One region of the Neisseria perflava genome, then DNA from elsewhere that is predicted to be linked to it. Evidence: predicted binding sites of a transcription regulator. Region 1 holds the regulator's gene; the other holds the start of a gene.
What was found. The regulator sigma-54, encoded in region 1, starts transcription at its own class of promoters, with help from an activator protein. The targets are predictions, from matches to a motif close to CTGGCACGCTTCATGCTT.
Positions count from the first base shown of each region.

Region 2: the regulator sigma-54 is predicted to act here: its motif matches at 1,582-1,599, upstream of CYJ98_RS00435 (pilin).

Region 1 is NZ_CP136962.1:1,611,685-1,615,446, reverse strand. Features, by position in the region: gene lptB (LPS export ABC transporter ATP-binding protein) at 1-585, shown strand, start outside; gene CYJ98_RS07460 (energy transducer TonB) at 613-1,248, shown strand; gene rpoN (RNA polymerase factor sigma-54) at 1,407-2,762, shown strand; gene hpf (ribosome hibernation-promoting factor, HPF/YfiA family) at 2,812-3,126, shown strand; gene CYJ98_RS07445 (AmpG family muropeptide MFS transporter) at 3,201-3,762, opposite strand, start outside.
Region 2 is NZ_CP136962.1:101,401-105,162, forward strand. Features, by position in the region: gene CYJ98_RS00425 (DHA2 family efflux MFS transporter permease subunit) at 1-24, shown strand, start outside; gene CYJ98_RS00430 (pilin) at 362-835, opposite strand; gene CYJ98_RS00435 (pilin) at 932-1,417, opposite strand; gene glnD ([protein-PII] uridylyltransferase) at 2,208-3,762, opposite strand, start outside.

The sequences.
Region 1 (3,762 bases):
TACATGATTGTCGGCCTGATTGCCGCCGATGCAGGCAGCGTGATGCTGGACGGCCAAGAGTTGCGCCACCTGCCCATTCACGAACGCGCCCGCCTCGGCGTCGGCTATCTGCCGCAGGAGGCCTCGATTTTCCGCAAAATGACCGTGGAACAAAATATCCGCGCCATTTTGGAAATCAGCATGAAAGACAAAAGCCGCATTGATGCCGAACTTGAAAAACTGTTGGCCGATTTGAACATTGAACGCCTGCGCAACAACCCTGCGCCGTCTTTGTCCGGTGGCGAACGCCGCCGTGTCGAAATCGCGCGCGTGTTGGCCATGCAGCCGCGTTTCATTTTGTTGGACGAACCTTTTGCCGGCGTTGACCCGATTGCCGTCATCGATATTCAGAAAATCATCGAGTTCCTCAAATCACGCGGTATCGGCGTATTGATTACCGACCACAACGTGCGCGAAACCCTCAGCATCTGCGACCGTGCCTACATCATCAGTGATGGTACGGTATTGGCTTCAGGCAAGCCGGATGATTTGGTCAACAATGAACAAGTCCGTTCGGTTTATTTGGGTGAAAACTTCAAATATTGAGTTTAGGCCGTCTGAAAAGGTGTATCTGTGTTGAAACGAATTTTTTTGTCTTCCTTTGCCGTTTTGGCAGCTACTGCCGTGCATGCAATGCCAGAACTGCCATTGCAGAATATGGGTGTGCGCCAAGGCGTGATAGATAAAAATGGCAAGCCGATAACCGGTATCGTAACGGCGACAGCTATCGTGGATAAAGAGGGTAAATTGGGAAAAAGCCTCCATTGGGAAGTGGATGCGCTGGAATTGTTGAAACTTGCTCAAGAAGTAGGTTTGCCAAAACAAGTCGAGCCTTATAAAGAGTGTACTTATAATCAGAAAACCCAACAAACGGATTGTAAGACACTGGAAAGCCTTAAAAAATTCAGATTCTTTTATACTGTGCCAAATGGATTCAAAGAAGAGATAAAGACGAAACCTGTCCAAGTTGCTCCCCCACCTTATCCAGAGCTTTCTACAGAGAATGGTGAGGAAGGGACTGTGGTATTAAATGTCTTTATCAATATAGATGGCAAAGCATTCGTATGGGTAAAAAAGAGCAGTGGATACTCGCGTTTAGATGCTGCAGGACGAAAAGCGGTTTTGCAGACAAAATTTCAACCCGCTACCTATCACGGGAAGCCTGTTACCATGTTTTTTACTCGACGTATTGCGTTTATTTTAAATTAGAAAATATCTCTACTGTCGAATAATTCATTTATCGGTTGATAAAAGAATAATATATTGAAATAATCATCCAATATATAAACAATATATCCGATATTTTCAGACGGCCCATCAGATACAGGCTGTCTGAAATCCATAAAGCACATTTACTATCAAACATTATGTCTTCACTCGTCCTTAAACTCAAACAGACCCAGCAGCTCAACCAGCGGCTGCAGCAGTCTTTGCGCATCTTGCAGATGTCGGGTCTTGAGCTTGAGCGCGAAGTGGAAGACTGGTTGTCAGACAATCCTCTGCTTGAGCGTCCGGAAACCGATGAGTTTGCCGATAGCGGACTCAACCGTGCGGTAACCATGCCGCGCGCAGGTCAGCAGTTGAGCGGCGACGATGCCGAAGATATTTGGAGCAACATCGCCGAAGAAGAGGATTTCAAACACTATCTGCATGCCCAAGTGTGCGAGCATCCGCTCTCGCAAGTGGAAGCGGCCTATGTTCACGTCTTGATTGATTTTTTGGACGAACAAGGCTACCTCACCGACAGCCTCGAAGAAATCATCGACCACACGCCGTTGGAATGGATGCTGGACGAAGAAGCCCTGCAAAATGCGCTGGATGTATTGCAAACCTTTGATCCGCCCGGCGTGGCTGCGGCCGACTTGACCGAGTCGCTCATGCTGCAATTAATGCGTTTGCCGGCTTCTCCGGCTAGACAAATGGCCGCGCATTTGGTGCAAAGTTCGCTTCAAGATTTGGGCAAAAACCGCAAACAAAACGTTCTGCGTTTCCGCAAACTTTATCCCCAGGCCGACAGTGAAACCATAGAAGCCGCACTCGATATGATTGCCGGCTTGAATCCTTATCCGGCTTACGGCTTCGCTTCTGCCACCCCCACGCCTTATATTCAGCCTGACGTTTGGGTGAAAGAGGGCAAGGACGGCTGGGAAGTCATCAGCAACGAAGCGGCCTGGCCGAAGCTGCAGCTCAATCAGGAATATTGCGACCTGATGAAATCGGCGGAAGAGGGTGCGCCGGAGTGGAAGGAAAAAATCAGCGAAGCCAAACAGCGCATTGATTCTTTGGAACTGCGCAAAAGCACAGTCCTCCGCCTTGCCGAGTATATTGTCAAAAATCAGGAAGATTTTTTCATCTTCGGCGAAATCGGCCTGTCGCCCATGCTGATGAAAGATGCCGCTGCCGAATTGGGTTTGGCGGAAAGCACCATTTCGCGCGCCGCCAACCAGAAATATTTGTCTTGCCCGCGCGGCCTGTTTGCGTTACGCTATTTCTTCACACAGGCAGTCAATGCCGACGATGAGGGCGAAGGGTTCAGCCAAGGCGCAATCAAAGCTGTCTTGAGCCAGCTGATTGAAAGTGAAGACAGCAGCAAACCTTATTCGGACGAGGCCCTCGTCAAATTATTAAAACAACGCGGCATTGAAATCGCCAGACGTACAGTGGCTAAATATAGAGAATCATTAGACATCCCGCCGGCACACAAACGAAAATTTACCGAGTAGATATATTCCGATCCGTTTTGACGGACTAACCAACCGAAGGAGCTGTATCATGAATCTGAAAATCACCGGTCTGAATTTTGATGTTACCGAAGCCATCAAAAACTACGTTTCCGACAAGTTGGCACGAATCAGCCGCCACGCCGACAACATCATTTCCGTGACCATCACGCTCTCGGTGGAAAAAGTCAGCCAAAAAGCCGAAGCCGATGTCCATCTGGCAGGCAAAGATTTGCACGTTGAAGCGATTGAACAGGATATGTACGCTGCGATTGATGTTTTGATGGACAAACTCGACCGCGCTGTTTTGAAACATAAAGAAAAAAGCGGCGATGTCCGCAGCACTGTCAAACCTGAAGCAGAATAAAATGTTTGTATGATAAAGGCCGTCTGAACCATTCAGACGGCCTTTTGTTTTGCTATATGTTTTAGACTGGCAATCTAGTTACTCACTTTTTCGCCATTCCATGGTGCCACTTTAAACAGCAACAACATGCCCGGTATGCCCAAAGCGAAACACAGCCAGTAGAAATTAAAGTAACCCATCGCTTCAATCAGATAGCCTGCCGAAGCATTGATAAATGTACGTGGAACGGCTGACAGGCTGGTAAAGAGGGCTAATTGTGTGGCCGTAAATGCAGGATTGGTTTCACGAGCCATATAGGCAACAAACGCCGCTGTACCCAGACCTACGCCTGCTGCTTCTGCACCAATCACGGCCGCAAGCATCATTTGTTCCGTCAGGGTAATGGTTTCAAATTTACCGAAACCCGCCAGCCAGGCAAAGCCTAGAATCGTTACCCATTGGGCTATACCGAAAACCCACAAAGCCCTGTTGATACCGAGTTTCAACATCCAAATGCCGCCTACAATACCGGCAATGACAGCAGGCCATAAACCGGCATTTTTGGCAATCAGGCCGATGTCGGTTTTGCTGAAGCCCATGTCCAAATAAAACGGCGTTGCCAGAGAAGTCGCCATACTGTCGCCCAGTTTGTAGAGG
Region 2 (3,762 bases), 830 kb from region 1:
GGCTCCAGCGGGGGAGGACATTAAATAAAAGTTCTTGTGTTGACTTGGTTAAGGGGAAGGAAGATTTTGGCGAGAAGATGATATTCAGCATTTGAATAGGGTAGAGGGTTTTTACTTGGGAATGCTCAATGAAATTACATATTCTAATCCTTAGTGAATGTTAGATATAAAGAGGCCGTCTGAAAATGGATTTCAGACGGCATTTATTCTCGTAATGTGATGATTCAGGCTCTTAATGACCTTGTTTTGGAGAGTTTTGTTCTTTTGCTTTGATTCGTTTTCCGCGTTTGTATTTGGCTTTGCTTGGGATGTTTTCTTCGCAATGTATTTTTGTGTTTTTTGTAGGGTATGGGCTTGGTTGTTATCCGTTTGAATTGTCACGGCACATGGCGGGGATCATCATCGGATCCAGCGTTCCGCCGCATTGCCAGTTAAGCAACCAAGTCGAGTCATTGTTAATTCGATAAGGGGTCAGGGTCAGGACTTTGCCTTTGTTTTGCCCTTTATCGAAAGGAATACTGATTTTGCCTGTATCTGCTTCTACAGTTACGCCACCGTTTTGGATGTATGTGCCGCCGATGCGTTGAGCGGTAACGCCGATTGCGCCTTGTTTGCTGACATCCTCTGCATTGGGCAGGCGGTTATTTACCGCTGAGGCAATGCTGATTTCGGTTTTCAGGTCATCGGCAAGGTATAGTGCTTCGGAGGCTTGCGCCCTACCGATATAGTTTTGGTAAGTGGGTATGGCGACAATAACCAGAATACCGAGGATGGCGATAACTATCATCAGCTCAATCAGGGTAAAACCTTTTTGGGCTTGAAATGGGGTATTCATTTGAGCGTATCGTTTTTAAGTTTTTTTATTTTTATAAAGCAAATCCCATAATTGCTTTATGGGATTTGCTTTTCTCAGAATATATGTGAAGTTAGCTTATGGAGCAGGTTGAGCTGGAGCAGGTTGAGCCGGGGTTTCAGCAGTAGGAGCGGGACGACAGTTAGCTGGAACGTGTTTAGCCTCACCACCAGTAACTTTACACTCCCAAGTAATAGGAGATTCAGAGTTAGCTTGTTTCGGAGTTAATGTGAACACTGGATCAGTAGAGGCACCAGTCTTTTGAGTTGTTACTGTAATTTTACCGGTAGCTGCTTCAATAGCGATGCTTGAAACGTATTTAGTACCACCTGCAGGGAAGGTGTAACCAGTATTAGTAGCAGTAATCTGGCCCAAGCCACCTAAAGCCGCAGAAGTTTCTGCTACTGCCAATTTAGCAGGTTCGGCTAAGCTCAAACCTTCTGAAATTTTGGCGCGGATGGTGTAGTCTTGGTATGCAGGCAGAGCGATTACGGCCAAAATGCCCAAGATGGCGATGACGATCATCAATTCGATCAGGGTAAAACCTTTTTGGATTGCTTTCATTGATTAAAACTCCAGTTTGAAAGTGTGAATAATTATGTTTAAGTAAAAAGTCCGTAATGTGCTTGGCACTATGTATTATGAGTAAACCATAAAGTAAGAAGGAATATACAGCTTCCGTCGGGCTTGCTGCTTTGAGGCTTGGGCCTTATCGGACGTGTTGTTTCAAGCAGTCGGTGTGCCAAGTGTGGAAAATGAGCTGAAAATTTTATTTTTTATTTTTTATTTGTTGTTTTTATTGGGTTTATTTTTCAATTTTTAAGTTTTGTGAGGTTTTGTTTGAAAGTTTCAGGATTTTAGAAAATAGGGCGGTTGACGTTTTTTGTCAGTTTTGTGTTTTTTGTGACAGGGAAGGGAGACAAGTTTGGGTGTGTGACGTTTTTTGTCAGAATTTTAGGTTGATTCAATAATATGTTAATTGGTTTGGACGGGCGGTGTTTTTATGGCTTAATCGGTCGGTCTGATTTTTTGTGATTTTATTCTTTTGTTTTTTATGGGTTTTATTTTGGGTATGTATTTTGTGTGAATATTGATGGGGAAATGGTTTGGAAGGAGGGGATTTGAAAAGGGGTTTGGTGTAATAGATGAATGAAATTTTGTATTTGGAATTATATTTATTTGGGTTATGATTTTGTAATGTAGTTTTATATCAGGGAGCAGTCTGGTTTTGATTTTTAAGGCTTTGGATTTCTTGAGTGTTTTAGAAGGGTATATTCAGGATGTTTATATATTGAATGCGATTAGGGTGGGCAAAAAATGCTCACCCTGTATTTTTAAGATGTTCAGACGGCCTTTATGGGGTCAGGACTTCGATCAATGCTTGTTTTAGGGTATTTTGGGTTTGCGGGTCTTGGAGGGACGGGCTGTAGGTAATGAAGCTGTCTTCGATGCGCTGATCCAAGGTAGTGATTTTGGCGTAGCGCAGGCTGATGTTGTGTGCGAAGAAGGTCTCGGCGATGTCGGCGAGGAGGTGGGGGCGGTTGACGGCGATGATGTCTATGGTGTGCCAGCCGGGATAATCTTCTTCGGGGGTGATGATCACGGTAGGCGGAATGGGGATGTGGCGGATGCGGCGGCTGATGTGCGGGCGGCCGCTTTGTTTTTGGACGGTGGTATTGCCGTGGATGAAGCTGTTGAGCTCGGCTTCGAGTGCGCTTTGGCGGTCGGGATATTCTTCTGGCGGGAGATTGTCGGGAAGTTGGAGGATAAAGGTGTCGAGGATGTAGTCGTGCTCGGTGATGAAGGCGCGGGCGGCTTGGATGTCGAAACGGTGGCTGCTGAAGATGCGGCAGAGACGTGCGAAGAGGCGGTCGCCGTTGGGCATGAAGACCATGACTTGAAGGCTGTTGCTTTGGGGGAGGATGCGGCTGCGGACGGCCGGACTTTGGGTGTCGTAGGCGAGGTTTGCGGTGTGCCAGAGGATTTCCCGCGTTTGATGGCGGACGTAGTATGCGCTGCCGAGGATGCGGCGGAGTTTTTGTTGATTTTTGAGGGGAACGGCTGCGCGCGTGAGTTGGTCGGCCGCGGCTTGTTCGCGTCGGTTGGGGAGGCGTTCGGGATCGTGGTTTTTGCTGTTTAAAACGGCGGCGGTGCTGTGGTAGAGGGTTTGGAGCAGGCTGGCGCGCCATGTGTTCCAAAGTTTTGGGTTGGTGCCGCGGATGTCGGCAATGGTAAGCAGGTAGAGTGCGTCGAGGTATTCGCGTGTGGGAATACGGCGGCAGAAGGCTTGGAGGACGTGCGGGTCTTGGATGTCTTCTTTTTGGGCAACGGTGGACATGAGTAGGTGGTTTTCAACCAGCCATGCGAGGAGGTGGCTTTCTTCGTCGGTGTAGTAGTGGTCGGCGGCGAATTGTTGGGCGTCTTTGATGCCTTCTTTGGCGTGATCGCCGCCGCGGCCTTTGGCGATGTCGTGCAACAGAGCGGCGGTGTAGAGGATGTGCGGTCGTGGGTAGGCCTGCATGATGGCGCTGGCCTCGGGCATTTCGTGGCTGTGGGTTTCGATGGCGAGACGGCGCATATTGCGGACGACGGTCAGGATGTGGTCGTCTACGGGGTAAATATGGAAGAGGTCGTGTTGGAGCAGGCCGGTGATTTTTTCCCATGCGGGGAGATAGCGGCCCAATACGCCGTAGAGGTTGAGAAAACGGAGGGTTTGGGTGAGGCCGGTGCCGTGTTTGAAGAATTGGATGAAGCGGCGGCGGTTTTCTGGATTTTGGGTGAAACGGGCGTTGATTTTTCGTGTGGCCGCCCACCATGCGCGCAGGGTTTGCGGCTCGATGGTGGTGATGTTTTGCTCCTGCATGGTTTGGATGATGGTGAAGATGTGTTCGGGGTTTTGCTCGAACAGG